DNA from 4 places in the Paenibacillus sp. J31R98 genome. Region 1 is predicted to be linked to each of the others. Evidence: riboswitches for the same ligand, from Rfam matches in the RefSeq annotation. Region 1 holds a riboswitch; each other region holds the start of a gene.
The links. Region 1 has a riboswitch for cyclic di-AMP ahead of AC0YNX_RS15210 (histidine kinase). Riboswitches for the same ligand answer to the same signal wherever they lie in the genome.
Positions count from the first base shown of each region.

Region 2: it holds a riboswitch for cyclic di-AMP, as region 1 does, so the genes downstream of both, AC0YNX_RS27055 (C40 family peptidase) here and AC0YNX_RS15210 (histidine kinase) in region 1, are expected to answer to the same signal.
Region 3: it holds a riboswitch for cyclic di-AMP, as region 1 does, so the genes downstream of both, AC0YNX_RS30030 (ubiquitin-like domain-containing protein) here and AC0YNX_RS15210 (histidine kinase) in region 1, are expected to answer to the same signal.
Region 4: it holds a riboswitch for cyclic di-AMP, as region 1 does, so the genes downstream of both, AC0YNX_RS26465 (3D domain-containing protein) here and AC0YNX_RS15210 (histidine kinase) in region 1, are expected to answer to the same signal.

Region 1 covers NZ_JBWDNO010000003.1:335,531-343,398, reverse strand. Annotated here, with positions in the region: gene AC0YNX_RS15220 (zinc ribbon domain-containing protein) at 1-2, shown strand, start outside; gene AC0YNX_RS15215 (DUF445 domain-containing protein) at 159-1,418, shown strand; cyclic di-AMP (ydaO/yuaA leader) riboswitch at 1,609-1,815, shown strand; gene AC0YNX_RS15210 (histidine kinase) at 1,996-4,332, shown strand; gene AC0YNX_RS15205 (basic amino acid ABC transporter substrate-binding protein) at 4,499-5,329, shown strand; gene AC0YNX_RS15200 (amino acid ABC transporter permease) at 5,412-6,068, shown strand; gene AC0YNX_RS15195 (amino acid ABC transporter ATP-binding protein) at 6,074-6,796, shown strand; gene AC0YNX_RS15190 (aminotransferase-like domain-containing protein) at 6,861-7,868, opposite strand, start outside.
Region 2 covers NZ_JBWDNO010000010.1:34,403-42,270, reverse strand. Annotated here, with positions in the region: gene AC0YNX_RS27065 (DEAD/DEAH box helicase) at 1-3,751, opposite strand, end outside; gene AC0YNX_RS27060 (hypothetical protein) at 3,985-4,404, shown strand; gene AC0YNX_RS27055 (C40 family peptidase) at 4,695-5,192, opposite strand; cyclic di-AMP (ydaO/yuaA leader) riboswitch at 5,197-5,361, opposite strand; gene AC0YNX_RS27050 (hypothetical protein) at 5,707-6,525, opposite strand; gene AC0YNX_RS27045 (M1 family metallopeptidase) at 6,554-7,868, opposite strand, start outside.
Region 3 covers NZ_JBWDNO010000014.1:8,914-16,781, reverse strand. Annotated here, with positions in the region: gene ispE (4-(cytidine 5'-diphospho)-2-C-methyl-D-erythritol kinase) at 1-141, opposite strand, end outside; partial or broken gene AC0YNX_RS30055 (small, acid-soluble spore protein, alpha/beta type) at 470-643, opposite strand; gene veg (biofilm formation stimulator Veg) at 815-1,087, opposite strand; gene yabG (sporulation peptidase YabG) at 1,238-2,113, opposite strand; gene rsmA (16S rRNA (adenine(1518)-N(6)/adenine(1519)-N(6))-dimethyltransferase RsmA) at 2,188-3,078, opposite strand; gene rnmV (ribonuclease M5) at 3,075-3,641, opposite strand; gene AC0YNX_RS30030 (ubiquitin-like domain-containing protein) at 3,779-4,930, opposite strand; cyclic di-AMP (ydaO/yuaA leader) riboswitch at 5,175-5,495, opposite strand; gene AC0YNX_RS30025 (TatD family hydrolase) at 5,682-6,446, opposite strand; gene AC0YNX_RS30020 (HD domain-containing protein) at 6,468-7,784, opposite strand.
Region 4 covers NZ_JBWDNO010000009.1:192,213-200,080, forward strand. Annotated here, with positions in the region: gene AC0YNX_RS26440 (beta-galactosidase) at 1-860, opposite strand, end outside; gene AC0YNX_RS26445 (helix-turn-helix transcriptional regulator) at 960-1,844, shown strand; gene AC0YNX_RS26450 (HNH endonuclease) at 1,866-2,708, shown strand; gene AC0YNX_RS26455 (CAP domain-containing protein) at 2,826-3,518, shown strand; gene AC0YNX_RS26460 (ATP-binding protein) at 3,676-4,824, shown strand; cyclic di-AMP (ydaO/yuaA leader) riboswitch at 4,890-5,096, shown strand; gene AC0YNX_RS26465 (3D domain-containing protein) at 5,206-6,045, shown strand; gene AC0YNX_RS26470 (polysaccharide deacetylase family protein) at 6,094-7,020, opposite strand; gene AC0YNX_RS26475 (alpha/beta fold hydrolase) at 7,198-7,868, shown strand, end outside.

The DNA.
Region 1 (7,868 bases):
AATCATACTGATGTGCTAGGAAGGGACAGGCTCGCAAGGCCTGTCTCTCTTTCCGCATAAACCTGCCTTTCTTTTCTCATGAATAGGCATGGATTTTGAACTGATTCACATGTAGTGGTATGGTGTAAGTAGCAATCATAGAAGGAGCCTGAACGATTATGGCCAACGAATCGAGAAAAAATAAACAACTTGCAAATATATCGCTCGGCATCATGGCGGCTGGCTTCGCAGCAACGATTCCGTTCAAGGACGGCGCGCTCGGGCTGCTTCATGTCGGCTTTGAAGCGGGCGTCATCGGCGGCCTGGCGGACTGGTTCGCCGTAACGGCGCTATTCCGCCATCCGCTTGGCATCCCGATTCCGCACACGGCGCTGCTGCCGCGCAACCGGAAGAAGATGTCGGACGGCATCGTCCGCGTCCTGGAAGACCGGCTGCTCGCCAAGGAGAGCATGATCGAGAAGCTGAACCAGCTCGATCTCGCCGAGCAACTGCTCCCACCACTTCGTAATGCGCTGCAATCGGCGGTGTACAGTGAGCGGCTGCCGCAGCTGCTCGAGAGCGCGCTGCGCAGCATCCCGGCCGACAAGGTCGTACCGCTGCTGTCGGGCGAGATTCGCTCTGCCGCTGCGCGCATCGACCTTGAAGCATTGCTGCGCAGCTTCCTGCACCGTGCCGCCGAGAATGGCACCGACGAGCGGCTGCTCGATCTGCTGCTCGAGCGCGCCGAAGCGTGGGCCGGAACAGAAGGCATGCGCCGTGAGCTGGGCAATTCTGCGATGCAGCTTGTGAAAGGACTCAATCTCGGCGGCCTCATGCAGTTTGCCGTTAACGCCTTTATTGGTTACTTAGATGAAGACCGGCTCGGTACGATGCTGCAGTCGTTCATCTTGAACAAGATCCATGAGTTGAAGGTGCCGGATACGCAGCGCCGTAACGCCATCATGCAGCATCTGCACAGTGGCCTCGAAATGCTGATCACTCGCTTGTCCGAGACCGGTCAGCTGGATCAGCTTCGCGATGAGCTGCTGAATGCTTTTGACTTGGAAGGCGAACTGGCGCGTCTCTTCGAATCGCTTCGTGAGAAAGGCATTGCTTTCGTACATGATGAATCGTTCGCAGACCGGACATGGCCGCTGCTGTCGCAGCTTGCGGACCGTTTTGAAGCGAATCGCGAGCTTGTGGCCGATGCAGAGGGCTGGCTGAAAGGCCAGATCGTGCACCTGATAGAACGCAATCACGCGAGAATCGGGTCATTCGTGCAAGAGAACCTCGACCGGCTCGACAACGACCAGCTCGTTGAGCTAATCGAAGATAAAGTCGGCCAGGATTTGCAATGGATTCGCGTCAATGGCGCGGTTTGCGGCTTCCTGATCGGACTTGTGCTGAAGTCGATTGAGCTGATTGTCGGCGCATTTTGAAGTAACGCCCTCCATTCCCCTGTCAAATATCAGCTATTTGCAAGAAACGGCGATATAGTGAGTTAGGCAGAGGATACTGGAGCAGCGCTTTGTTGTAAGCGCTATAACCACCTAACTTGGCAGGAAACGAGAGTGCATTCTCTTCCGTATTCCTTTACAAAGAGAGGCTGGGGGCGTAACATGAAGCAAGTTAAAAGAAACGCTGAATTTCTTGTCTTAAGAAATCGGGGGAACCACTAGTAATGACAAGCGCATGGTGAAGCAATTTTGCCAGTCGCAGTCATTGGGGTGAATCTTGAAGAAAGCCAGGCCGCTTGCGGCTTTGTAGCTCTTCAGGTAGGGCGACTCTCACGCCCGAATCCGGCAGCTAACCTCGTAAGCGTAATCGAGAGAGGCGACGAATGATCGTGCATATAGACACTTTTAAGATATATTTGTGCCTAGAAGCCGCGAGAGGCGTTCCTCTTTTTTAAAGAGGCATATCCCCCCGTACAGGCTTCTTTTTTGTGCAAATAAAGCAATAAGCTTGCGAAGTTTAGGAAAGTTTATAGGTGTAGGAAGGAAGGCGAAGTTTGTTATGGCTGGTTACCGCCGTAAAACCCCTGAAGAATTGCTATTATCCATCTCCAAAATCCATCGTGGACGTCTGAAAGTGTACATTGGTGCTGTTAGCGGTTCTGGCAAAACCTATCACATGCTGCGCGAAGGCCAATCGCTGAAGCAGCAAGGGATTGAGGTTGCCGTCTGTGCGGTGTCGACGATGCGTCGTCCGGAAACGGTCGAGCAGCTCGCGGATTTGGAGCGGATCCCAAGCATTCATTGGTATAAAGGCGATGAAGAGAAGAAGGATCTTAATCTTGACGCAATTCTCGAACGCAATCCGGAAGTGCTGCTCGTTGACGGGCTAGCGCATGAGAATCGGCCGGATGCGAAGTTCAAGACACGTCTTGAAGATATTACGTTCCTGCTCAGCCATGGCATTAGCATCATAACGACTGTCAATGTGTACGAACTCGACGGGGTCACGGAACTTGCTCAGAAGCTGACTGGCATAGAGGCGGAATGCACCGTCTCGGCCGATGCGCTTGAGCTTGCCGACGAGGTACGCCTCATTGACGTGTCGCCGGAGACGATTTTGAACCGCCTGAATGAAGGCCTGTGCAATATTAAAGGCCCAGGCTTGCTGAAGCGAGGCAATCTCGGTAAGCTTCGCGAGCTATCGCTGCGGCTGATGGCGGAAGGCGTCAACGAATCGCTTGAGAAATACCGCGAGGAGCAGGGCTTTATCGGTCCATCCGGTGCGGCAGAGCGGATTCTGGTCGCTGCGCAGTATCACTGGAACGGCTCGATCTACATCCGCCGCGGTCAGCAAATTGCGAAGCGGCTTGGCGGTGACCTGCAGGTCGTCGTTTTCTCCGATTCCAGCCAAGAACCCACGAAGGAACGCGAAGCGTTCAAACGGTCTATCTTGAAGCTGACGGAGAAAGTGGACGCGGGCTTCCGCGAAATTTCGGTCGGCAGCCGCAGGCAAGTTCCGCCTGCGCTCATTAAATATGCGATGCTCATTAATGCGACACGCATCGTTATGGGGCATTCGAAGCAGACGAGAGCTCAGGAATTCTGGCAAGGCTCCATCGCTGGTTCCGTATTGAAGCAGGTGCGGAACATTGACCTGTTCTTTATGGCGGATCGCGCTGAGCATGAAGGCGAGCGCGTATTGCCGGCGAAGCGTTCGGCGCCGCAGCAGTCTTCGCATTCGGAGCCATACCGCAGACTTAGCGCGCAAGAGGTCGAGAAGAAGATCGAGCGCATTCGCCGTGGAACGTTCAAGGTATACATCGGCGCGGCTCCTGGCGCGGGCAAGTCGTATATGATGCTGCGCGAGGGCAATGACCTGCTGCGCAGAGGCATCGATGTTGTCATCGGCCTTATGGAGGCGCATGACCGCGCGGAGACGCTGCAGCAGGCAGGCAAGCTCGAGATCGTACCGCGTAAAGTGATTGACGCGGAGAAGGGCATTACCGAGATGGATGTCGACGCGATTATTGCACGCAATCCTGAAGTTGTTCTGATCGATGAGCTTCCGCATACGAATGCGGTTGGCAGTCGCAATGCGAAGCGCTATGAAGATATGCAGCAGATTCTTGATGCAGGTATTTCTGTAATCGCAACGCTGAACGTGCAGCATCTCGAAAGCTTGAAGGATGCGGTCGAGCAAATTACCGGAACGACGATTGCGGAGACTGTGCCGGACAGCATCTTGCGCCTAGCGGACGAGGTCGAGCTAATCGACGTCACGCCGATTACGCTGCAGCAGCGGATGCGGGATGGCCTTATTTATAAGAAGGATGACGTCGAGCAAGCGATGACAGGCTTGTTCAAGACAGGTAATCTCATTGCACTGCGCGAGCTTGCGCTGCGTGAAATTGCCGATGACGTCGATGAACGTTTGGAATCGTGGGAACGAAACGGCTCGCTTCGGGGACCTTGGCGCCGCCAGGAGTCGATCTTCATTGCCGTGACCATAGGGGAAACAGCAGAACGACTGATCCGCCGCGGCTTCCGGATTGCGCATCGCCTGAAAGCGGCGTGGCATGTCCACTTCGTGCAGACGAGCGGCGAGCGTGGTCCTGCAGTTGATAAGCGGATCGAGGCGCTGCAGGAGCTGACAGCAAGACTCGGCGGTACGTTCGAGGTGGAGCAAGCGGCTTCCAAGAACGCCGTACCGAGCGCGCTGCTGGCAAAAGCGAACGAGCTGAAGAGCACCCAGATCGTGCTTGGCCAATCGCGAAGAAGCGTCTTGAACAAGATGATGCACCGACCTGTTGTGGAGACCGTGCTGCGTGAAGGACGTCATATGGATGTACTCGTCGTGGCGGATTTTAATCCGAATATCGCGCTTGGTGAAGAATAGAACCATCGTGGAATGGCAATCATTTCACCAAGTGCGCTGCACGGACGTGGCTAGCGGAGTGGTAAAATGTGAGAATACTTCACTTGTTTAAAAATTTAAATTGAAACAGTGCCTATTTCTTGATAAAATCTTCATTAGTTTAGCAATCAGCATAGGGGGCTTCTATATGAAGAAGTGGTTGGTGTCAGCAATCATTACATTAATGGCTGTAGTAATCGTAACAGGCTGCGGTGCAAAGAATAATGCAAACACAGGTAACGAAGCAGGCGGCAACGCAAGCAGCAACGCAGGCGATACAAAAACATACAAGTTTGCGACAGATGCAAGCTATGCACCGATGGAATTCATGGATAAGGACGAGTTGAAAGGTTTCGACATCGAGTTCCTGGACGCGGTTATGAAACAAGCTGGTCTGAAGTATGAAGTAACGAACACAGGCTGGGATGCAATGCTTGAGAGCGTTAAGCAAGGTACAGAATACCAAGGCGGCGTATCCAGCGTATCAATCACAGACGATCGTAAACAAACGTATGACTATTCGATGCCGTACTTCGAATCGCGCAACGTGATTCTGGTTAAAGATGGCAGCGACATCAAGAGCGCAACGGACTTGAAGGGCAAGAAAGTTGCCGTTCAAACAGGTACGACAGCTGATATTCTCATGACGAAGATCATGGGTAATGGCGACACGAACTTGAAGAAGTTCGACAGCAATGCTGTAGCGCTGTTGGAGCTTGACCAAGGCGGCGCGGACGCGGTCGTTGCGGACATTGCAATTGTTAGATACTACATTCAAACAAACCCGGACAAGAAGTATATCAGCATCGAAGACAACACGAACTTCGCTCCGGAATACTACGGTCTTCTCTTCCCTAAAGGCAGCGACCTGGCAGCGAAAGTTGATCCTGCAATTAAAGCCATTATTGAAAACGGCAAATATGCAGAAATTTATAAGAAATGGTTCGGCGAAGAGCCAAACACAGATAACTTGAAGTAATCGATTTGCGGAGGCATGCGTAAAACGCATGCCTTTTTGGTTGATCATTACCATTCCATTTGGATTGAAAGGACGGGCAGGGATGGATTTTAAGTTTGATATTATTTGGGGTTATTTGCCCCTGTTCTGGAAAGGGACGTTATACACGATCCTGATTTCCCTTTCAGGCGTCGTGCTAGGCTCAATCTTGGGTCTGTTCGTCGGCTTTGGCAAAATGTCGCGCCGCTGGTATTTACGCTGGCCGATGCAGTCGTATATTAACTTCTTCCGCGGAACTCCGCTGCTTGTTCAGATCTTCATTGTGCACTTTGGTTTGATGCCGCTCCTGATCGGGAAGACGAACTCGATCGCTGCGGCGATTACCGCGCTGACCTTGAATGCGGCAGCTTACACGGCAGAGATTTATCGCGCCGGCATTCAGTCGATTGACAAAGGTCAGAGCGAAGCGGCTCACTCCCTTGGGATGACACACTTCCAAACGATGCGTTTTATCATCCTGCCGCAAGCCATTAGACGTATGATTCCGGCATTCGGCAACGAATTTATCGTGCTTGTGAAGGACTCGTCCTTGACTGCTTTGATTACAGCACCTGAAATTATGTACTGGGCCGGCGTTATGAAAGGCCAGTATATTCGAATTTGGGAGCCGTACTTGACGGCAGCGTTCATTTATTTCATCCTTACTTATTCCTTGAGCAAACTGCTTAATTGGATAGAAAGGAAGGCTAATCGCCAATGAGTACGATGATTGAAATTAAAGGCTTGTCGAAAGCGTTTGGCAGCAATGTCGTATTGAAAAATATCAATGCTACCGTTAGCAGCCAAGAGGTTGTCGTCGTCATCGGCCCATCCGGATCGGGCAAATCGACTTTCCTGCGCTGCATTAATTTGCTCGAAACCCCGACTGGCGGCGAGATTATTATCGAAGGTCAGTCGCTGATGGATAAGAAGACGAGCATCGCGAGCATTCGCGCCGACGTCGGCATGGTGTTCCAGCAGTTTAATCTGTTCCCTCACTTGACGGTGCTCGATAACATTACGCTGGCGCCGATTCAAATTCGTAAGCTGCCGGTAGCGAAGGCGCGCGAGAAAGCGTTGGAGCTTCTGAAGAAGGTCGGCCTGTCCGACAAAGCTAACATGTATCCGCCGTCACTCTCCGGCGGACAGCAGCAGCGCGTTGCGATTGCCCGCGCGCTTGCGATGGAGCCGAAGATCATGTTGTTCGATGAACCGACATCGGCGCTTGACCCTGAGATGGTCGGCGAGGTGCTCGCGGTTATGAAGCAGTTGGCGAAGGAAGGTATGACGATGGTTGTCGTCACCCACGAAATGGGCTTCGCCCGCGAAGTTGGCGACCGCGTCATCTTCATGGAGTCAGGCTATATCGTGGAAGAAGGACCGCCGAATCAAATCTTCGAGCGTCCGCAGCAGGAGCGTACGAAGTCGTTCTTGTCGAAGGTACTATAACAGTTGAACAAAGCCCCAATCCGAGTGTGGATTGGGGCTTTGTTGTCTGCACGCGTGGTCAAATTTAAACCCGTATTCGAACGAGCCGCTGAATCCCTTCTCTAAGCTGCGATTCGTTAATGAAGCAGTAGCTGATGCGGATGAAATTGTTCATTTCCGCAAGTGGATCACAGATAACACCGGGGACAAAAGATACGGACTGCCGCAAGCTCTCCGTGAGCAGTTCCTGCACAGGCAGCGACGGGGGGAGCTTGATCCATAGATTCAACCCGCCCTCTGGTTGAACCCATTCCCAGTCGGAAGCGGCGGATAACTCCTGTTCCACGATATCTCTGCGTATTTGCAAAGCGATTCGCAGCTTGGTGATATGCAGCTGCATGCGCTCGGACTGGAAGTAGTGCAGAAATATTTTCTGATTGAGCAGTGACGTTCCGTTATCCGCCAGCGATTTGGCGATTAAGAGCGGTTCTATGACTGATTTGCGGCCAATGACCGCACAGATACGCAAACCAGGGGCGATATATTTGCTAAAGCTGCGTAAGTAGACCACCCAGCCATCCGTATCGTAAGCAAACATCGGCCGCGGAGGAGGCTCATGGAAGTACATCTCGCGAAACGCATCATCCTCAATAATCAGGCAGCGATATTCGGCCGCTAGTTCCACAAGCTTCTTCCGCTGATTCGCGGGAACCGTATAGCCGGTCGGATTATGGAAAGTAGGATTCGTATAGAAGAAGCGAGGCTTATGCCGCTTCATCAACAACTCCACCTGATCGAGATCATAACCGCTCGGTCCAATGTCGATAGCGAATATCCGTGCTCCTTGATTGCGGAAGATATCCAGCGCGGCGCTGTAGGTCGGCCTTTCGACCAGAATCGGGTCCATCGGTCTGATGAACACCCTGGCGAGGAGATCAATGGCTTGCTGGGCGCCGGATGTGATGACGATTTCACTTGCAGCGAGCGGGATCATAAGCGACTCTGCAAGGTAACCGCTAAGGTAATCCCGCAATTCCTCGTCGCCTGGAACAGGACCGTAAGTCCCCATCACTTTCGGATATTTATCGAAAAC
Region 2 (7,868 bases), on a different contig from region 1:
GCAGGCGCAGCGGCGCGAACTGGTCGTTCGAGACTGCGCCTTCCCAGACGAGCTCGAGCAGCTCCTCCAACAGCTCGGAAGGGACTTTGCCGTAGTCGCGGCTAAGCCGAGTCAGGAAGCTGGCGCCACCATCCTGAAGCAGCCCGAGCAGCTGCGGGTGCTTCGTGCCGGAAGCCGTCCATGCAGCGACGGATTGCGCGATGATCGGCGCATACAGAGGTTTCGATTCGGTGAGGAAGAAGGCGATCTTGCCTTCTTTCTCCGACTCTTCCTTGCGGCCAAGCCAGATCACCTCGCCTGTTGCGCATAACAGATCCAGATCTTCTTTCCGATAGCCCGTTACGCGAGCCGGAAAGATAAGCGATTCCCAGTGCGAGGCAGGGAGGAAGAAGCCCTGCAGCCGCTCTATCACAATGCGCAATCCGTCGATGCCACTGAGCTGCGTACCGGACAGAGCATGTTGGAGCGACGACATATGCGCGCACCAACGGATCGGGTCAACCGGCTCGGCTTGTTTGCGCGCTTGCTCCAGCGTTAACCGAATGAGCCGCTTCGCCACTTGATGGCTCGTCCATATCCGCTCCTGGCTGCTCTCGGCGAATGGCGCGAGCTCGGTCCGGTCAAGCGCAAGCAGCACGTCGGCGACATGCGCCGCTTCGCCTGCGTTCAAGCTTGGATACCGTTCCCGCAAATCTGCTTCGGTGAACGAAATCCGATGCTCCGCGAAGCGCCCGGCAACGAAGGCAATAGCGCGCTCGCTCTGCGGGAACTCGGCGTACAGCTCACGTTCCTCGGCGCAAATCCAGCGCTCCAAGCCGCCGCCCATCGGCAACAGCACGACGCGCTCGCTCCCCGCGAGCAGCTGCAGCCATTCGGTGGCCTCTCCGCCCGCGACAGCAACAAGCTCATCCTCGCTCATGTCGCCGCGCCGCTTGAGCAGCGTGTACAGCTCATCGGCGCTCGCGGGCATGAGCTGGCCGGCATCGAGCCGGTCTTGCTCCGTCCGGGCAATAGCGGGATCGACTGCCCGCTGCACGGTTTCCTCGCCGAACAGCTGCCCCGCGAGCGACTTGCTGATACTGAGGAGCTGCAGCTGGGTCGCCTCGCTAACACCGTCACCCTCATACAGCAAGGAGTTGGCGTAGTCGGCCAGGAACTGCACGGCAAAAGGAGAAGGTGCCTGCGATTCCTTAACCAGCGCCTCAATATCCCCAGAAGCGATGCCATCGAGCATCCGCTTGAGCCCCTTCGTATCGAGATACTCATGCAAGCATTCCCTCATCGCCTCCTGCAAGTAAGGGAACTGCTCCGCATAAGGAAGCGACTGCTTCAGCAGTTCCTCGCTGCGGAACCGTTTCTGCCACATTGGCGTACGCGTGAAGCTGCGCGAGAGCAGCAGCGATGTCTCTGCAATCCGGCGAAAAGCGATCGCAAGCAGCGGAGAGCCCGTAATCGCCTCTGTAAGCAGAGACTCCACGCTCGCAGATGTGGTTTGCCACAGCGTCTGCAGCCATGAAGCATCCCATTCCGGCACGACCAACTCAATGCCGTTATCTTTGGCATTGCCGTAGACACTGTAAGGGAGCAGCCGCTGAAATTGCCGCTGAATAGCAAGCAGCCATGTCCGGTTCAGACGCCGCCCATACGGATTATGTATAATGATTCGGGTCTGGTTCATGAGGTCCCGATAATGTTCGATAATGATTCGCCGTGACGTCGGCACTCCGAGTGCTCGATGCTGTGCGTGAATGAGATCAATCAGCTCGGATGCGGCATAGGAATCAAGCCCGTACTCGGTATCAAGCCAAGCGATTGCAGCTTGCTCGCGTTCCCAAGCTTGCCCATCATCCTCCAATTGAAGCGCAAGCCGCACCGTCGCTAGTTCCTCCAGAAACTCGCCGAGCTGGATGCCTATCTCGTAGCTTCTGCCGTTTGCCTCTGCGTTCCAGAACGGAATTTCACTGAAACGGTTCGGAGCTTCCTTGACATAGACACGGTCATTGTCGATGCGACTAATCATCCACGAGCTCGTGCCAAGCTGAAACACATCGCCGGCGCGGCTCTCTGAGATATATTCTTCGTCGAGTTCACCGAGCAGCGCGCGGCTGTCAAGGTGATGTACCGGATAGTTGGCGCTTGAAGGTATCGTGCCTGCGCCTGTAACGGCAGCCATCGCCGTATTGGCGCGTTTATGCAGCCGATCTGCGATGCGGTCCCAATCCATGAGCGGGCGGGCAAAAGGGTAAAATCCCGTCAGCACCTTCAGCGCTGCTTCCATCCGCTCGCGCGGGAAATTCCGGTAGCATTCGCTGCCCGCAATGAGCCGGTGAAGCTCGCCCACCGATATATCAGTGGCGGCGACTATCGAGGTCATCTGCTGCGACAGCACATCGAGCGGCTCATGCGGCAGGACAATCGCTTCAATGTCGCGCCTTGCGATGTCGCGGCAGAGCACCGCGGCTTCCGGCAGCTCGCTGCGCTGCCGCGTCACGATATAGCCGCGGCTGATATCTCCGACGGCATGGCCCGCGCGCCCGATGCGCTGAATGCCGGCTGCGGCGGCTTTGGGCGAGTCGACCTGAATCACGAGGTCGACGTGCCCGACGTCAATGCCGAGCTCGAGCGAGGAGGTGGCGACGAGGCAGCGCAGCTCGCCCGCCTTCAGCATACGCTCGACTTCGAGCCGCCGCTCGCGCGCGAGGCTGCCGTGATGGGCGCGCGCCATCTCATAGCCGGCGTGCTCGTTCAGTCGCAGCACGAGCCGCTCGCACATGCGGCGGCTGTTCACGAACAGGAGCGCGGAGCGCGCGCCGTCCATCAGCGCCATCATCCTCTCGATGATGGGCTGCCATACACCGTCGCGCGTGCGCGCAGGGCGGCTCAGGTCCGGCATCGTCACGCGGACCTGCATCTGCTTCGTCATCGCGCTCTCGACGATGACGACAGGCCGCTGCGCATATCCAAGCGGATGCGCAGGCTGCTCTTCGAGGTCGCTTGGCGCCGCATCGCCGTTCACTGCATCACGATCACGCGACCCCGCCGCCCGAGCACCGCCCAATCCCGGCAGCTCCCAGCCGCCAAGAAATCGCGCGACTCGCGACAGCGGCTTCTGCGTCGCAGACACGCCGATGCGCTGCACAGGGCGCTTCGCGAGCGCGGACAGCCGCTCAAGCGACAGTGACAGATGCGCGCCGCGCTTGTCGCTTGCAAGGCTATGAATCTCGTCGACGATCACCGTCTCGACCGTGCCCAGCATCCCTCGTCCCTTGTCCGAGGTCAGCAGCAAGTAGAGCGACTCCGGCGTCGTCACGAGGACGTCCGGCGGGCGCTTCGCCATACGGACCCGCTCACTCGACGGCGTGTCGCCCGTACGCACAGCGGAGCGGATGGCTGGCCACTCGAGGTTGTGCTCGCCGGCGAAGCGCTCAATCTCATCCATAAAGCCGACGAGATGGTGCTGGATATCATTGTTCAGTGCTTTAAGCGGCGTAATATAGAGCACTCGTACGCCTGATGCGAGGCTGGCTCCACGCGCAGCTGCATCGGCTTTTGTAAGAGCGATCCGATTGATGCACGGAAGCAGTGCCGCAAGCGTCTTGCCGGAGCCTGTCGGCGCAGCAATTAGGGTATGCTGATCTTGCATAATGGAAGCCCAAGCATCGTGCTGCACGGGGGTAGGCTCGCCGAAGCTATGTGCGAACCAGCCTGCTAATGTATGGTGAAACCCTGCCGAAGCGAAGGGAGGTAGCATCGCGAAGCTCCTTTGCCTTTTTATTCACTTGCTTATAAGGACGTACTCGTCGTTTACCACTAACCTGTTTCTCCCATTCTATCATCCTACTATTCATCTTTTGTAAATTAATTCCTCTTTAGTCAGCTTCAAAGCCGTTTCGCCTAAAAAAATATCCGGTCAGTTTAAGGGACATTCGACATAGAATTTAGAAAAATAGCAGCAGCCAAATAAGCTCGGGAGGTATCGGCTATATGTCGAGATGGCGGGACAGCTTAGAGATGCGCAGAGCAGAGTGGAGAAAGCTGGAGTATGCAATGACGGATACGCTTGCAGGCAGGCGGGTGCTGAGGGTTGCGGGACCGCGATCGCCAAGGCTTACGACGCCGGTATCGAAGGCAATCCGGCAAGAGGAGCTAGTCGCTTTCTCGGAGACATTCGACGCCGGGCTTGCATGTTTCTGCATAGGCGAATTATCGCCGCAGCAGCGGGCGCATTTCCTGCAGCATTGGCATGCGAGGCTCGCTGCTGGTGCAACGGTTGTGATGGCTGATCGCCGAAGTGAGGGCTGCGCTTCGCCTGTGGAACTATATGATCTATTCGCACCGCTCGCCACTGCGCTCGACGTTCAGGTCGGCCGCACGTTTTGGTGGGTTCGCTACAAGCGCAGCTAATTTGGAATCGAGCGGACGCTAACGGAACTCAGACGCGTTATTTGGCACGGGTAAGCCAATGTTCGAATCTAACGGAACCCAGAAACGTTATTCCGCTGAAATTAGCCTGATTCGGTTGCAAAACCTTCGAATAGCGCTTCTTGGGTCCGTTACAATTTTTTGAGCGCTATATTCGGATCAATAAGGCTTCTACGGACCGTTAGCTATGCAAGCGACAGACACGTAGAGCACAAACAAAAAACGAGCTCGCCTCAACTGAGGTGAACTCGTTTTTTGCAAGCAAGTACTAATTAATCGGAGTCTCCATCGCCTGGTTCATCAGAAGGCTCGTCAGCGTATTTTTCATACGTTTGCGGGCTCATAACGCGGCGTGCAGTTACATAGCGTTTTGAATAGTAGGAATCGCTAAGCGCGCTAATCGTAACACCTTTGCTCGAAGAAGCGTGTGCAAACTTGCCATCTCCAACGTAGATGCCGACATGCGAGATTCCTTTGCCAGTCGTATTGAAAAATACGAGATCGCCCTCAATCAAATCGCTTTTCGCGATTTTCTTGCCGAGCTGTGCTTGCGAACGGGATGCATGAGGAATGCTGACGCCCAGTTTACCGTACACGTACATGGTAAATCCGGAGCAGTCGAACCCTTTCGTCGTTGTTCCCGTGTAGGAATACGGGGTGCCAATCACGTCTTGGATGACGCCATCCATTTTGGAATCTGCAAAAACGCTTCCAGCTTGGACTAGTAAGAGCATCGCAAGACCGATCAGTAGTGCGGAAATCTTTTTCAAAACAGGAAACTCCTTCCGGTGCCTACGAGGTTAGCTGTGGGGTTCGGTTGAAGGCTCCCTATGATCACCTCTGGCATTCGCGTCCGTACATGATGTGCGAATGTCGGGATCAATTCACCCAGAATGGTTCCCCCGTTTCCCGTGAAAGGGAATTCGGCAAAATTTTCTTTTCGAGGAAAAAGTATTCGATCATTTTCTCGGTTCTCCTTCCAAGTTCACAGGTTGTTCACAAATTAAAATTATTAGAATGCAACATTTTTGGGCTCTAACTCGTTGCGGGGCCTGGGATTGAGCGGTTAATAGGCATTTATTCCTCCTTCAACGAATTAGAGAAGAATATGGCGAGAACTGTCTTGTAGAAAAATATGAGAGCGGGCGAGAGGGGTGTCGGTTGGAGCGCTCCCGGCTTTGCTAACTAACTGACCTCCGAGACACTACTGGCAGAGGCACTCGAAGCGAAGCGAACGCAAAAAAGGCTGAGCAGGTTTCGTCCCTGCTCAGCCTTTATGAATATCTAAGCCTGCTTCGATTGCCACACATCATACTGGGCGGCTACCGTCCACACCTTCATAATCGTGCGCAACATCTGATAGCCTTGATGCAGGATGAGTGCGAACAGGCCTGCCCACATGAGCGATACGGAGGCGATCGTCATGCTCAGCAGGGCGCCGATGCCCCACATGAGCAGCGAGATACCGGCAAAAGGAAGGAAGTTCACGATGCCGCCCCAGAGAGAGCGGAGCGTGCCAGTGCCGCTGGCGGCTCCGAACTGCATGGTGAGGAAGAGCAGGTGGATGAGCACCGCCCATGCCAGCCAGGCGGCCGCCCACGGTCCTGCATGCTGAGCGAATTCGAGCAGCGAATTGCTTGCGAGCAGCTTCGTCAGTGCGCGCGGTAGCAGCCAGATGGCAGGGAGCAGGGTGAGCGCGGTTTCGATGAGATAGAGCAGGGCGATGGGCTTCCACGCTTTACGGATGCCGCTTAGAAACTTCGTTCCGGCCTCATCTGTCATATGATGCAGCGAATGGAACAGGCCGGCGTTGAGGAATGGCGTGATGAGCATCCGCCCGGCCAGCAATCCGCAGAACAGCCAAGCGTAGGGCTGGATGAGATCCGTCTTGAGCAGCTGGAACTGGGCCTCGGTCATGAACAGCTGGACCGCGTGACTGCCGTTGCTGTACGTATCGGGAAACCTTTTCAAGACAGGCACGACGATCCCTTCAATGGTCCGGTAGAGGAAGAAGCCCCAGATCAGCTCGTACAGAAATAGCATAATAATAATATAGAAGTGCTTGATTGCCAGGCGCCAGCCTTGCTTAATATGTGCTTTCACTCCTGCTCACCTCCTTCATAGTAAGGCGTTACCAAGCGAGTGAGGCGAATATCGTCTCGAGCAGCTTGGTGATGCCGACGCTCCATCGGGTGCGGGTCTGCTCGGTCAGATCAGCCTTCATAAAGTTGTTGATATGTTTATTGTCGAGCACATTGTCGTGCTGAGGGTCCACCGCCGCCCAGACGAGCTTGGAGGAATGAACGAGTTTGTACTGGATATGATCCTGTTGACCATCCCATACTTTCGGCATGATCGTACCGTCGGCAAAATGGAACACCACCGTCACAGGGCCGAAGCTGCCGCCTGTCTTCTTGATGAGCACAACCGATTCGTACTGCGTCTTGCCCTCCTGCTTGACGGGACGCACATGAATGGAAGCAACCGAGTAATCCGACATATCGCTGCCGTAGACGAAGTGGCTGAAGTAATCGTTCCACTTTTTCTTCGTGACCGTTTCGACGACCTTCTGGAAGTCAGCAGTTGATGGGTGCTTGAATTTATACTTCTGGAAGTAGGTGCGCATGATCTTGCGCATCGTCTGGGCGCCGACCTGTTTCTCGATGCCGTAGAGGACGAGTTTGGCGCGCATGTACACATTTTCGGCATAGTGATTGTTGCTGTGGTACGACCACGAAAGTTGCTTCAGCGGCGCAGGATCGGTCATGTAGCTCGATTCCACCGGAAGGTTCGGCTCTACGCCGTATTCGCTCTCCATCACTTTGTCCTCTGCATAGGACGTGAAGCCTTCGTCGAGCCAAGCTTCCTCGAATTCATTGGAGGCGACCATGCCGTACCAGTATTGATGTCCGATCTCATGGACGACGGTCCGCTCCAGATCATAGCCTGGATTGTCGTTATCCGCGGCAAAAGCCGTAATCAGCGTCGGATATTCCATGCCGCCCGCACCGTTGCCACCCTTCGGCGGTACGACGACAGAGAGCGTGGAGTACGGGTAAGCACCGTACCACTGCGCGTACTTGGAGAGCGCGGACTTGGCTGCATGCATGTAGCGGTCCTTGAACTTCGCATGCTGCGGATCAAGGTAGAGCTTGATCCTTACGCCAGGGACGCCTTCCGTCGAGAACGGCTCCTCGGCATAGACGAAGTCCGGCGAAGCCGACCAGCCGAAGTCGTGCACATCATCGGCGTAGAATTGATACGTCTTGCGTCCGTCTGCGACAACGGATGCTTTGGTCTGGAAGCCGGTGGCGGCTACTTTGTAGCTGCTCGGAACGTTGATTTTGACACTGTAGATGCCAAAATCACTATAGAACTCCGAGTTGCCGTGATACTGATGAATATTCCAGCCTTCGGCAGCTCGTCCGCGTGTGCCGGCTGTTTCG
Region 3 (7,868 bases), on a different contig from region 1:
CGGCAGCTCCTCCATCTCGAGCCGATCCGCCAAGTCGACCATCGTCATAATCATCTCCACCTCGTGAAAGCCATCCTCGCGCTTGCGCTTCACGTCCAGCAGGAGGTTGATCTTCGCCGGCGCTTTCTCATAAATCTTCATATATGATCACCCGTTCATTATCGTTAGAAAACTTATACATCTTTATATTTTATCAAAAGGTCATAAGAAAAGCTAAGATGCGTTTTTGCGCTCATCTTAGCTTCTGTGGAATAGCCTATTAATGCGGGTACTGTCCCGTTTGCTGCTGTGCCGCTTGCACCGCTTGATGCATATAAGCCGGAACGGTTACCCGGCTAGCGGTTGATTGTGTGCGGGAAGATGCGGCATACGATTGCTGCTGCTGTGGTATATACGTGGTCCTGCCAGCCGTCTGCTGAGGCTGATAGGCGTTCGTGTACGCTGCAGGCTGCTGCTGCTGTGCCTGGTATTGCTTCGCCACGGCCTGCTCGGCGAGCTGAATAGCGCGCTTCACCATATTGCCGGCATCCTTCGATTTAATGGCTCCCCAGCCTTCCTTCTGGACGGTATCATAGAAGCCCAGCTCCTTAGCCAGCTGATTCTTCATTTCCTCACTCATCATACTGCGGTTTCTGCGGGACACTGCTCGTCGCCTCCTAATTCTCGGATCGTACGGTTAGTATGTGTTCCCGCAAGACGTTCTCATACAGTAATGGAAGCATAAAAAAAAGTGCAGATGCTGCCAATTAGAGCAAGTTCGCTCCACTAGCATCATCTGCACATGTACTGCAATTGCATTTCTCTTTCCTGCAACTCATTGTATATACGTAATGCGAACTTGACCGTCATCGCTATCAACCGTCACTTCAACGGATTCCGTCAAAATATCAGCGTAGCTGTAGGAAACACGCTTGAACGCATGCTGATCCTGATCAAGCCTGACAATAAATACAGAAGGGTAGATTTCTTCTAACACACCGGTCCGTTCAATAGTCTTTCGACGACCACCGTTTGCACGAAGACGTATTTTGGATCCGACATGGGTTTCCAAACTGCGTTTGATCTCCAATAGCGCATTTTTTGCCATTGTGCACTACCACCTCTTTCCTTGTCCATTATAACCAAAAGGAGGTGGTTTGTCAAAAAATAATAATTATAACAGCGGTCTTCATTCCGTGTCAACAATTATTAAGATTGTTTTAGGAACTCATGTATATTTTATCCGAGCCTTGCCATATTATACGGTTGGCTTCACGCCGACAAGCGCTTTCGGCTTCGGCATGCCCACTCGGAATTTGCCAAGCGTCTCAATGCCGCCAACGCCGTCAATGCCGCTAATCGTGCCATGAATGACATCCGACAGGTTAATGGTCTCCTTGATGGACGTGTAGCTTGCTTTTATCGCGACATAGACCGGATCGAGCGCATGAATGAGCACGCGGCCAGGGGAGCTTGCAAAGTTCGAGCCCGACTGCAGCAGCGCCTCATAGTGGGACTGGCAAGCGCCTGCAATAACGATGAGATTGTCTCTGCTCTTCTCATACTGGCGCGCAATGCGCACGGAGTCGACAAAGTTCTGCGAGTTCTTATAGCTGGCGAGATTGTGCAGCTCATCGCGATTGCTTGTTTTGAGCACGCCGTCATGGCCTGTAATTACGATGATGTCCGGCTTGATTTGCGGAAGCAGGCGATATACGACATCAGCCATCTGCGACTCATGCACATAAACACCGTAAGCAGGCACGCGCATCTGCGTATACAGCTGCATGCTCTTCTTCATATAATTGCTGTCCCCATCCAGATGAAGGACTTTTCCTGGCACCTCAAAATAAGGCTGGTTATCGCTCTGCGCTCGCGCAAGCTCACGCTCCAGCGCCTGCTGCTCACGCTGCTCCTGCATCCGCATGGTAGACTCGCTTGCTTTAATGCGGGCCTGCCTGGCGGCACCTGTCGATTCCGGATCGTTCACTACCGATAAATCGACGATAGGCGCGTCTGCAAGCAGCCGATAGTCGGTTCCCTTTAAGATGACCGTTTCTTCTAACATCGTCGCAACACGAAAAAGGACGTCCCCGCCATAGGATTTGCGGACGACCAGGTCCCCTTGCTTCATGGGCAAATCACCTCTTCGTCTATCCTATGGGGAGACGCCCCGGATGGTGCGCTTCCGATTTATGATTTTTAGGCTTAGAATCCAGCCGCCAACAGCGCTTTGCTGAGCGCCGCAAACTCCGCAAGCGACAGTGTCTCGCCACGGCGCGTAGGGTCAATATTGCAGCTTTCCAGCAGCGGTCCCAGCTGCTCGCGGTTTGCCTTGCCGACGAAAGCGGTCAGGTTGTTCGTCAGTGTCTTGCGGCGCTGTGCGAAGCTTGCCTGCACCGTGCGGAAGAAATGATCCTCATCCTCCACATCGACAGCCGGCTCCTTGCGAAGGGACAGCTTAATAACAGCCGAATCGACGTTCGGCTGCGGAATAAACACCGTATGCGGCACGATGCAGACGAGCTCAGGCACGCAGTAGTATTGAACCGCAACGCTGAGACTGCCGTACTCCTTGCCCCCTGGCTTCGCCGCCATCCGCTGAGCCACTTCCTTCTGAATCATAACGACGATATTCTCAAGAGGCAGCTTCTCTTCCAGCAGCTTCATTAGAATCGGAGTCGTAACATAGTATGGCAAATTCGCCACTACGCTGACACCGGACAACCCTGCGAATTGCTTCTCCATCAGCTCGGGCAGGTTCATCTTCAGTACATCGCCATGCTCGACTTGCACGTTAGGCGTGTCCGCGAAGACATCCTGCAGGATCGGGATCAGCCGATTATCGATCTCGATTGCCGTCACGCGTCCCGCTTCCTGGGCAAGCTGCTGCGTGAGCGCACCAATGCCTGGGCCGATCTCAAGTGCGCCTTTCGTCTCATCCAGCTCAGCTGCACCGACAATTTTGCGCAAAATATTTTGATCGATCAGGAAGTTCTGACCGAGGCTCTTCTTAAATGTAAACCCGTACTTATTAATGATGTCTTTCGTCCGCTTCGGCGATCCGACATCAACGTTCGTTCTTGTTCCTTCTGTCATGGCTGGTCTCCTTCATTAGACTGCTCCATTGCTGCAAGTGCTTGGTCGAACTCCTGGCGCGTAATTCGGAACGTCTGGCAGCGTTTGAAGAACTGCTTCCCGTTCGCATATCCGATGCCTAGCGAGTTGCCCATCGCAAGTCGCCGTTCCGCCGCCTGCGGATGTACAAGCAGCCCTGCACGCATCAGATCGTCCATCGTTACTTCAGCGAGCGTGCCGCTTCCTTCCGCCGCTTCCGTGCGCAGATTCGCCAGAGCGCGGCGAATCGCTTCAGGCGAAGCATTCTCAACGCCGATATCGCCCTTGTAAAGCGCCTCCTCCTGCGGGAGGAACGCGTGCTTGCAGCCTGGCACTTGCTGCGCAACGATCTTGCGGATCCGCTCGCCTGCATGGTCGGGATCCGTAAAGATAATGACGCCGCGACGCTCCATCGCGAGCTTCACGCGCTTCAACACCGCTTCGCCAATCGCGGAGCCGCCCGTCTCTATCGTCTCTGCCTCAACGGCACGTTTAATCGCGACCGTATCGTCTTTTCCCTCTACGACAATGATTTCTTTAATCATGGGACGTTCATTCCTTCCCTTCAGACGAACATACAAAAAGAAGAGGCAATCGCCTCTTCTTATGATGGCATATTTACGTGCAAAATACGATATGAATGAAGAAGAAATACCCATGCATGTGCAAGCTTTATCTCTTCCTACAGCGATTCTGGCTTCTTAGGTCCTAGTATGTAGACCGTAAACCCACGCTTCAAACCGAATTTATCGGCATACGATTCGCTATCAAAGTAAACATCGATCTTGTTTCCTTTAACCGCGCTGCCCGTATCTTCCGCACGACGGAAGCCAATGCCCTCGATATAGACCCACCAGCCGATCGGAATAACCTTCGGATCAACGGCAATTGTCCGGCCTTCCTGCACACGTGCTCCTGATGCGGTAATACCGTATTGCGGGTGATTCTTGCCTTTGCCTGTCGATTCAACGCCGGCTGAATACGCCGTCAGCGTGACATTGCGCAGCACTTTCTTCGAGCTGAACGTTACGCCCCGCTTCGTAAGTGTCGTTACCGCTGGCGATTTGGCAGACAGCACCATCACCTTCGGCTCAGGCTTCTTCGTACCTACTGCAACGACTTGGTCAACAGCAGAGGCCTTCGTCATTTTTTCCACGAGCGTTTGCGATACGAGGATACCGTTCTGGAATACCTTCTCGAACCTCTTCACAATCGTGCCTTTTTTGCCCGTCTGGACAAGTTTTTCTTTCCCCAATGCGAGCTTCGGATCTTCCTTCTTCACGATCGTGAACGGAACCGGATACGCACTCTCAGAGTACTTCTTATCGATCCGAGTAACCGTAATAATCATGTTAGGCTCAAGCGAAGACGTTAAAGGGGGTACGACTTTATCTTGACCACGTACCGATATGTCAGCCTGATTAATCGCTGCCGCTACCGTTTTTTCTGTCGTATACATCGTCTTTGCTTTGCCGTCTGCCTTTACAACTAAAGACACCGCTTGATCGATTACAATGCGGTCGCCATCTTTAATTCCGCCATCTAGCGGCATCGACACTTTGTCAAAAGCGCCGACAGTAATGGCTTGTTCATCCAGTAGGCGTTGAAGGGACCATTGTTTTGTTGAAACAATCGTTTCTCGTCCATTCACTACTACGGACACGTGCTTGTCAGCCGTTCCGTGCAACAACACCAAAAACATGAAAGTCATAGCGATTGAGATCAGAGCGCTTAGAATAATTAAACGCACGTTCTCATGCTTCCATCGCAATGCGAAAGACATGCTGGATGATCGTTTACCATGGGTGGTGTCCTTCATCTGGAGTGCTCCCATTTCTTCGGTCCTCCTTACATAGCCCCGCCGCCTTGTTACGCATGATACTTAGACGCGACTATTGAGATTTAGCGTGCGATATCGCACGCATTTCCAATCTATCTTCACCTCCGTGCCCGTTCCATGATACGCCCTGTGTCGTCACATTATGCTTCATTCAAACAAAAAAGAAGCCCGACGACAGAGGATCTGTTTCGTGGCTTCCCAATTCGACAAAGGGTAAGCATGGATTGCATGCACGAGGTTGATCTCTCTTATTACGCTGGCGAGGTTAGCTGTCGGATTCGGGCGTGAGAGTCGCCCTATTCGCTCGTGACGTTGAGTAGCGTTCAATGGTACTCATAATGCACGTCAGTCGCAAAATTCACCCCAAGAAGAATCTCCATGTTTACTTCTGTTTGTCACGTCACGCAAATCAATTCGATGAACCATCGAAAATTGATTTCGTGTGAACGCAAACCAATTTCGTCGATTGCCAATCGAAATTGATTTCGTTTGATACAAACAGTTTCAACAATTGGTTCCCCCGCTCTCCAAAACTTCGGAGATTAAGCGTTTATTGGAAAAGGAATACAAGTTTTGTTGCTCTGAAATGAATCATACAGTCTAGCGCTGCACATTGTAAAGAACTGATTAATGACGATTTTAACGAATTTTAAGGATAATCCAGTGAATTTAACTTGATTTCAGGGGATAAAGTTAGTTTTTTCAAAGGAATGGTCCCAAATACTTGCTTTCACTTCCATTTTCACTACATTCCAAAACATTTCAGTGCATTTTCGGTCGTGATTTTTGATATTTCTTCCACGGACTTGCCCGTTAACTCCGCCATCGTATTTGCTACAAGACGGACGAAGGCCGACTCATTTCGTTTGCCTCTATGGGGGTGAGGAGTCAAATATGGGGCGTCTGTTTCAATCAAAAGCCGGTCGAGCGGGACATGCGCAAGCACCTCTTTGGGCACACGAGCATTTTGGAATGTAAGCGGTCCCCCGAACGAGATATAGAAGTTCATATCAAGGCACTGTTTCGCCGTTTCCCAGCTTCCGGAGAAGCAGTGCATAACGCCGCCAACTTCCTTCGCTCCCTCTTCACGAAGCAGCCTGACGACATCCTCATGTGCGTCCCGGTTATGGATTACAATCGGCTTCCTCTTCTGTTTCGCAAGCTGTATTTGCTCTCTGAATACGCGCTGCTGCACATCTTTAGGTGAAGTGTCCCAGTGGTAATCGAGCCCGATCTCCCCGATCGCAACAACCTTTGGATGATCGCATAAGGATGCAATCCATTCCAGATCTCCTGGCCGCATATCAATGCTGTCTACGGGATGCCAGCCCACAGCCGCATAGATGAACGAATATTGCTCCGCGAGCGCCATTGTGGTCGGTATCGTTTCCCGGTTAAAGCCGATATTGATAAGCTTATGTACGCCTGCTTCCTGCGCTCTTTCGATAACTTCTGCACGGTCCTCGTCGAATTTCGGCGAGTCCAAATGGGTATGCGTGTCGATTAACATAGGTGCGAAAGTAACTCCTTTCTACATTAAAGCGAATAATTCGCGCAAATTTGCCGGGAGCTTCGACACTGATTCGCGAAGCGGTTCTTCCGGGTAATATAGATGGTACTTGCCTTGGCGAATACCTGTGATGGATCTGATGATATCGGATCGCTCCGAAATCTCCGACAGCTGTTCGTCACGACCCAGCAGCAGAATAGGCGGTTTTTCTTCCTTGCCTGCAGAAGCCGGTGCATCAGGTCGATAAACATCGTAGGGCATGTCATACGGAAAGTCAATTTCCAGATGGTAGTCGGGGTGGAGCCCAATTGCCTTGAAGTGCTCGCGTATCTCTTGCCAAAGCATCTCATCTGCATGGTCCATCGTTACGTATTTATACAGCTTCCGGTTTAAGAATCGGCGGCATAGGTCAGCAAGCACCTCATCCTGCTCATTCACCCATAGGCTGAACGCGGTCTGAACGAGCGCCTCATCAAGTGCCAGATAACCTTCAATATCAATCGTTCCCGCTAATAGCTGTTCCAACGGGCCAACCATCCAATTGAATATGTACCCGGATGCATACAGTTCCTTCGCCCTGCGGAAGATTTGCCGGAGAATAATCTCCGAGCTTCGTGTCACGGGATGAAAATATACCTGCCAGTACATTTGGTAACGCGACATGAGGTAGTCCTCTACCGCGTGCATGCCGCTCTCTTTCACTACAATTCTTCCCTGGTAAGGCCGAAGTACTCGCAGTATTCGCTCCAGGTCGAAAGTGCCGTAGTTTACACCTGTAAAATACGCATCCCGCAGCAGATAATCCATCCGGTCTGCATCCATTTGACTGGAGACCAGACTAACGACAATCGGCTCATAATAAGTCTTGCAGATGACAGCTGCAATCCGCTCTGGATAGGATGAATCATAGGCTTTCAGCACAGCGTTAATTTCTGTTTCTTCTAATAATAGGCTGCATGTCCACTCTTCATGATGCGTGTCAAAAACATCTTCAATGGAATGGGAGAAAGGGCCGTGTCCGATGTCATGAAGCAGCGCCGCGCACAGCGCAATCAGCTTCTCCCCGGCAGGCCAATCCGTGTATCCGCCTCGCTCGAACTGGGAAATGATTTTGCGGGTAATCTCATAGACGCCGAGTGAGTGGGAGAATCGGCTGTGCTCTGCACCATGGAAGGTCAAATAGGAGGTGCCAAGCTGGCGAATACGCCGAAGCCGCTGAAATTCCCTCGTATTAATCAAGTCCCAGATCAAGTGATCCTGTACGTAAATGTACTTATGAACCGGATCCTTAAACACTTTCTCCTCCGCCAATCGTTCCTTGCGCTTACGAGCTGCCATTTCCATCTCACTCCTTCTATCGTTCATCGTTTCGACACAAAAGTCGATCGATTGTCGAATGTTGTCGCAATTTCATTTCCAATC
Region 4 (7,868 bases), on a different contig from region 1:
GTGAAGCTTGTGGGCGTATCCATGGAAGGATAGTTATCCCATGCGATAATGTCCATATGCTTCGCCCATTTGAAATAATCGAGCGGCTTATACGTGCCCATCAGATTCGTTGTGACTGGCATGTCGGGCGTATGCGCTTTCAATGCGTCATACTCGAGCTTGTAGCAATCAAGCAGACTGTCGGAATTGAAGCGAGTATAATCAAGCGAGATACCTTGGAAGCAGGTACGATCAGATGCCCACTGCTCCGATAGAGCGCTTGGCAGCACGATCTCGTCCCATTCGTAGAAGGTATGTCCCCAGAAACGGGTATTCCATTGTTCGTTCAGCTTGTCCAGCGTGCCGTATTTGGCACGCAGCCATTCGCGGAATGCTGCTTCGCAGCGGTCGCAATAGCATTCGCCGCCATATTCATTAGACACATGCCAGAGAAGCAGGGCAGGATGGTCTTTGTAACGCTCAGCAAGCTTGGAGGCAAGCTCAGTGGAGAGGTTGCGGTAGACCGGGCTATTCGGGCAGGAGTTATGGCGTCCGCCGAATTTACGCTGCCTGCCGTCAAAGTCGGTACGCAGCACTTCTGGATATTTGCGTGCCATCCAGGCCGGATGTGCGCCAGTGCTTGTAGCCAGACATGCGTAAATGCCATTCTTGTGCAGCATGTCCATAATGCGATCAAGCGTCTCGAAATGATAGGTATCTTCATTCGGCTGAAGCATCGCCCAGGAGAAAACATTGACAGTTGCAATATTCATGCCCGCGAGCGGAATGAGCCGCATATCCTCTAGCCAAATGCTCTCGTCCCACTGCTCTGGGTTATAGTCGCCGCCATATAACATTTTGGGCAATTTCGTCGTATCCATGCGTTAATCCCCTTTAGGTAAATAAGATGATAACAGCTTTATTTTATGGTAAGATTCGAGTGAGAGATATATAAAAAAGTTTAGGCAGGATATCATAATATGGAACAGCAAACGGAGCGGAAGCAATTCAACATAAACGGACAGCAGCAGAATCGGTTCATGTTTAAGAGCGGCGAGTTCGAGCTGCCGCTCTATATGGATAGTATTGGCTTCAATCCAGAGCAGGAAGCGGTAGACCGGACGAAAGGATATCCGTACTTCCACTGGCTGCAAACGATTGAAGGCGAAGGTGAATTCGAGCTGAACGGCATACGCTACTCGCTGCCTCCGGGGCATGGTTCGCTGCTCTTCCCTGGGGTGCCGCATTTCTACGTCTCCAAGGGTGGACGGAAGTGGTCGACGCTCTATGTGACGTTCGGCGGCGTGCTCGCTGCATCGATGCTTGCATCGCTTGGGATCCGGCATACGGAGTGGCTGCATTGGGATGAAGATGCGCCAATCACCTCTCAGCTGATTGCGATGATCAATCAGGCCCAACATGACGAGGACCGAACAGGTCTTAATGCATCGGCGCAGCTGTATCGGTTCCTGACGATGATCAAGATTTACGGGCAGAAAGGCGGCCGGTCATCGGTATTCCAGCATTTGGAGAAGCTAGACCCGCTGCTTGGGTGGCTCGATGAGAATTATGGCGATCCCGATATTAGCCTTACGGATATGGCGGAGAAGCTGGCGATCAGCCCGCGTTACTTGAATTCACTGTTCAGGCAAGCCTTCGGCATTACTGCCTATGCCTACTTGATTCGGCTGCGCATTATTAAGTCCAAAGAGATGATGAGCCTTGGCGACAGCTCACGCTCCATCAAGGAAATCGCGCAGCTGTCGGGTTATCGCGATTCCAGCCATTTTATTGCGGCATTCGGCAAGACGGAAGGCATTACGCCAGAGCAGTTCCGCAAGCTGCACGGCTTAATATCAGGCTAAAGCGAAAGCGAGAATAGAGCGATGGAAACGAAGCAATGTACAGTATGCGGGCAAGAGAAGCCGCAGTCCGCGTTCACGAAGCGGGCAGGCAAGAGCGGCCGGCGCGGGACATGCCGCTCCTGTATGCGCAGGCGCAAGCGTGACACGATAGTGGCAGTAGCGCCGCTGCATTCGGATTCAGCCATCGCTGCCGGGATGGCTCAGGGCGGGACCGCGCAAGCAGCCGTAGATGTGGCTGCTGTGGGACAAGCTGCCGTGGCTGAACCGCGAGCTGCCGAAGGCGCTGCAACGGTAACAGCATCCGTAGCGGCAACGGCATCGGAATTGCCGCCGGCGCGAACACGCAAGCGTAAGCGAAAGCGCCGCCGCGGACGTTACAACAAGTCGGCTCGGCTGCGTAAACAGCAGGAAACCGAGCAGATAATAGAAGTTGCAAAGACGCCGGTTCGGCCGCCGGACCGAGTCATTAAGCAGATCCAAGGCTCCTTCACATTCAAGACCTCGGTATTGAACGACCGTGGAAGAGGGCATATAAGGCTGCGCGGCTATCGGGAAACAGGGAAGCGCTGGTCGACCGTAATTCCAACGGAGATGGCTGTGCGTATGGTAGAAGAAGGCGCAGCTGGCATTATTAATTCAGGCATGATTCATAAATTATATACGAAGACGGATTTCAGGCTGCTTATTCTGCAGCGCGACGATTATATTTGCCGGTATTGCGGTAAATTCGGTGACACGATTGACCATGTCATGCCGAAATCAAAGGGCGGATTGTCATCGCCGGCCAATTGCGTATGCGCTTGCTCGGAGTGCAATCTCAAGAAGGCCGATAAATTAGACTTTGTTAATAATGATGATTTCTAGCGGGTTTGACACCTATTTTCCAATATTTAGTTCATGAAAAGCGAATAACTCCCGTGTTAGTATGAGTGGCGTCGGGGCGCCCCGGCATACAACATTTGTAAACGAGGAGGATTTTTCATGAAGATGCAACCATTTCGTATAGGTGTAGCTAGTGTACTCGCAGCCAGCTTGATCGCGCTTGGAGGAGGAGCAGCCCTGCAGAAGGCAGAAGCAGCCTCCGTGAACACTTCCGTCTCTTATAAAGTAACAAACACGGACACGATGTATAAAATCGCGAAGAAATACGGTGTAAGCTTGAACGCGTTGATCGCGGCTAACCCGACTATCAAGAATCCGAACATCATCTGGGCAGGCATGACAGTGAAGGTGCCTGTGACGACGACAACAAGCGGAGGCAACACAGGTTCCGGCTCCGGTTCGACTACAACAAACACGACGGACAAGTCTACTTTTGCAGCTCAAGTTGTGACGATTGTGAATCAGGAACGCGCTAAGGTTGGCCTTGCTGCGCTGAAGTCCGATACGCTTCTGACTAAGGTCGCGCTGGACAAAGCGAAAGATATGTACACGAACAACTATTTTGACCATAACTCGCCGACTTACGGCTCCCCGTTCGACATGATGCGTGCTTACGGCGTCACTTACTCTTATGCAGGCGAGAATATCGCGAAAGGCCAGCGTACGCCTTCGGAAGTGATGACGGCGTGGATGAACAGTGCAGGCCATAAAGCGAATATTCTTGGCGCTAATTACAAGAAAATCGGCGTTGCGTACTACAACGGTGAATGGGTACAAGAGTTTACTTCATAAATGAGCAAGCAACGGGAAGCGGCCAGGGGGCCGCTTTTTTGTTATTCCGGTAGCGTCATTGTTGCATGAGAGAAATTTAATTTCTTCATGCCGCGCAGGTATTGGGTAAATAAAAGCGAAATCTATTCTAACGAATTTGACTACTCGGGGGTCCACTATGCGACGGAAGGCGACGGCAATATACTACAACCAGACGTTGGCTGAACGAACGAAGAGGAAGATAAGGCTTGGAAGAATTGAACCGGATATTGCTCCGCCTTATTCAGTAGCGCTAAGCTATCAGCGATTAATTAAATATTTGCCTGAGCCGATCTTTGTACATGACGGAATCGAAGTTCTGTTCGCCAACCAAGCGGGACTGCGTTTGCTCGGCATGACTGAATTATCAGAGATCACAGGTGATATAAAGGTATGGAAATTCATGCACCCCGATAACCAGGCACGATCGATGGAGCGTATCCACGCGGTTATGCAAACGGATGAGCCGAATGAGTTCGAGGAGTGCCGCATTATTGATGTGTTTGGCGAGGTTATTGATGTCGAGGTATCCAGCACCCGCATACATAATTATCCTGGCAAAGGTACAGTCGTTCAGAGCGTCTTTCGCGATATCCGTGAACGGAAGAAAGAAGAGGAGGCGCTCATTCATTCCGAGAAGCTCTCTGTTGCCGGACAGATGGCGGCGGGCATTGCTCATGAAATACGCAATCCGCTGACCTCCTTGATCGGCTTCTCTAAGTTTCTGAAGACGAAGATCGATAAGTATCATGAGTACTTTGACATTATGCTCGTGGAGCTGGATCGGATTAACTCGATCGTGCAGGAGTTTATGGCGCTGGCGAAGCCGCAGGCCAGCCAATTCCGCAAGCATGATCTCAACCGGATTATTGGCAATGTGCTGACGCTGCTCGAAACGCAGGCGATCTTGAAAGATGTGCAGATTATTCCGCAGCTCGATTCGGATGTGACGGAACTGCTCTGTGATGAGAATCAGCTGAAGCAGGTGTTCGTCAACGTGCTCAAGAACGCCATCGAGGCGATGCCAAGTGGCGGCATCATAACCATTACGCTTACCAATGTCGATGCGCAGCATATTGCCGTCTCGATTATTGATGAAGGGACAGGCATTCCAGAGGAGCAGCTTCCGAAGCTCGGCGGTCCGTTCTTCACGACGAAGGACAGCGGAACGGGGCTTGGTCTGATGATTTGTTATCGCATCATCGAAGGCCATCAAGGGAAAATGGAAATCAAGAGCGTGCCTGGTAAAGGGACGACGGTAGCGATTCGACTGCCGCGCAATCTGTAAGATTCGGCTGTTTTTCGGTGTTGGTTGTATTTTCCGGTAGGATTGTCGTAAGTGTCTGTGTTATCCTTTAACGCGAGCCGAAACATTATGTGCGGGGGATATTTTTAGAGCATAGATAGCGTCAGAAATAGACGCTTTTGCTCGCCAGTTCAGTGAACTGGTTAATGCGTTCACAGCAGCGCTGGGGTGAATCGCTTGGTTAACAAGCGTAGGGCGGAACTCCTTTCGTCCGAATCCGACAACTAACCTCGTAGGCCGCATGCGATGAAGATGAGTAGCTGGCTTAGCTTTAGCAGCTTGACCTGTCAGCATCGTAATGACGGAATATATCCGAGAACTCATTGAGGATATATGTCCGTAAATTAAAGGAGGACGTTCATAGTGAAGCAGAAGCACTCATTCTGGAAAAGAAGCGCCCTGCTCGCAGCACTTGGCATCGCGATCTTCGCGCATGCTGGCGCAGCGCAAGCAGAATCGAACTACACGGCGACAGACAATGATACGTTCTGGTCGTTGTCGCAGAAATTCGGCGTATCGCTTGAGCAGCTGCTGAAGGCGAATCCGATGATCGACCCAGCGAATGTGTACAAGGGACTAACAATCGTTATTCCAACAACCGTTACAGTCGCAAACTTGAAGCAGGATGCACCGCAGCCGATCGCTCAAGAGTCGAAGCAGGCTGAACAAGCACAGAAGCAAGAGAAAGCTGTGACAGCGTCTACGAAGGCTGAGAAGTCGTCGAAGCCTGCTGCGAAAGCAGAGGCGTCGAAGAAAGCAGCTAAGTCGGAAACGGCGAAAAAAGCCGCAAAGAAGTCGTCCAAAAAGGCGGCATCGAAGAAACAAACGCAACAGGTGAAACAAACGAAACAAGATGAAATTACAGTTGGCGGCAGAGCTTATGACATCACAGATGTCGTAAAAGCCAAAGCGAGCGCGTATACGGCTGATCCGTCGGAGAACGGCTGGGGAGCGGTAGACTACTTCGGCAATAAGCTGAAGCTCGGTACGATTGCAGTAGATCCAGACGTTATTCCGCTTGGCAGCAAATTGTACATTACCGGTTACGACCATGATGGGTTGCCAGTCGGCGGCATGATGGGAGTCGCTACCGATATGGGAAGCGCCATTAATGGCAACCGTATTGATATCTTTGTACCGCAATCGCAGCAAGCTGCAAGCAAATTCGGTTACCAATCTGTAAAAGTATATGTTCTAGATTAGAAGAAGGCAGCCTTGCCGAAGGCTGCCTTTTTGATGCTTATATCTCTGTTAGCGGCTGCGCCAGTTGCGTCCGGCAGGCCGGTTCAAGAGCTCCGGCAGCGTGACGATCTGATAACCTTTACTGCGCAGCAGGTTGATAAGCCGTGGGAGCGCTGCAATGGTGCCGGACAGGTCCTGGCCTTCCCCGCCTCCTGCATGCTGCAGGATGATGGAGCCGGGCTGCAGCGTCCGCTTAATGTTAATGAGAATGCGGTTGCTGTCGAGACTCTTCCAATCCACGGAATCGGTATCCCAGTTCACTACGATGTACCCTCGGCTGCGCAGCCAATCGACCTGATAAGGTGTTATTTCACCGTAGGGCGGCCTGATAAACTTAGGGCTGTAGCCGATCAATGGGCGAATGATCCGGTCCGTCCGTGCAATTTGCTGCTCGAACGCGTAGCGCGAGATGCGGGAAAATACAGCGTGATCATACGAATGATTGCCGATGATATGCCCTTCTTTGCTGATTCGCTGAACGAGCGCCGGATGCTTGGCTGCCCGCTGGCCGACGACGAAGAAGGTTGCCCGCACCTTGTAGCGGGCTAGCGTCTCGAGCACCTGCGGGGTAAAGCGCGGGTCCGGCACGTCATCGAACGTCAGCGCGACTCGGCGTGAACCGCGCGGACCCCAGATCACGAAGGAGCCGGGGAACATACGCTGCAGCGTCACCCACGACATCGCTTCTCCACGGTTCTTTTTCTTCTTGACCTGCTGCTGTTGCCCACTCGTGAAGGATGGCTCGGCTTCTGCAGGCGGCTGCATTCTGTTCCCTAAACCGGCCTTGGCAGTTTCAATCTGATCAGACTGTGCTGAAGGGCTCCTCCCAGAAGCAGCAACTCTGTCGCCTTGTATGGTATCTATGCCGCTGCATGCGCATAGGATCCAGGTCAGAAGCAGCACCAATGCTTTGCGGGCTCTGCGCGTCGTTCCCATGGACCTAATCCCCCCGTCAACCAGAATGATCTGTCTGCTTTGTTTACCGTCTCAAACATTCGAATTCATTGTGCCCTCTCCGTCCTTGATCATGCATGGGACGCAACTTCGCACTTTACAGCAGCAAGTCCACCACGTAACATGAAAGGGAATAATGGTGAAAAGGAGACCGTACATATGCCAACAATTGATATGCCGTTACATGAATTGAAAACGTATTCAGGCATCAATCCGCGCCCGTCCGACTTCGACGACTATTGGGAGCGGGCTTTGGGCGAAATGCGCCAGGTGGACGCTGCCATCGAGCTTGTTCCAAGTGACTTCCAGACTCCGACAGCAGAATGCTTCGATCTTTATTTTACAGGGGTGAAGGGCGCTCGCATCCATGTTAAATACGCCCGTCCGCGTCATTCGAACGGACCGCATCCGGCCGTTGTCCAGTTCCACGGCTATACGGGCAACGTTGGGGATTGGCAGGATCGTCTTATCTATGTGTCGTTAGGTTTCTCCGTATTCGCAATGGATTGCCGCGGACAAGGCGGCGGCTCCGAGGATAGCGGCAGCGTGAAGGGCAATACGCATAACGGTCACATTATTCGCGGCTTGGACGACAGCGCGGACCAGCTCTTATTCCGTCATATTTTCCTCGATACCGCACAGCTAGCGGGGATTGCCTTAGAGATGCCTGAGGTCGATCCGAAGCGCGTCTATGCGATGGGCGGCTCGCAGGGCGGCGCACTTACAATCGCGTGCGCAGCGCTTGAACCGCGTGTTGCGAAGCTTGCGCCTGTGTTCCCATTCTTGAGCGACTACCGCCGCGTATGGGATATGGACCTCGACAAGGATGC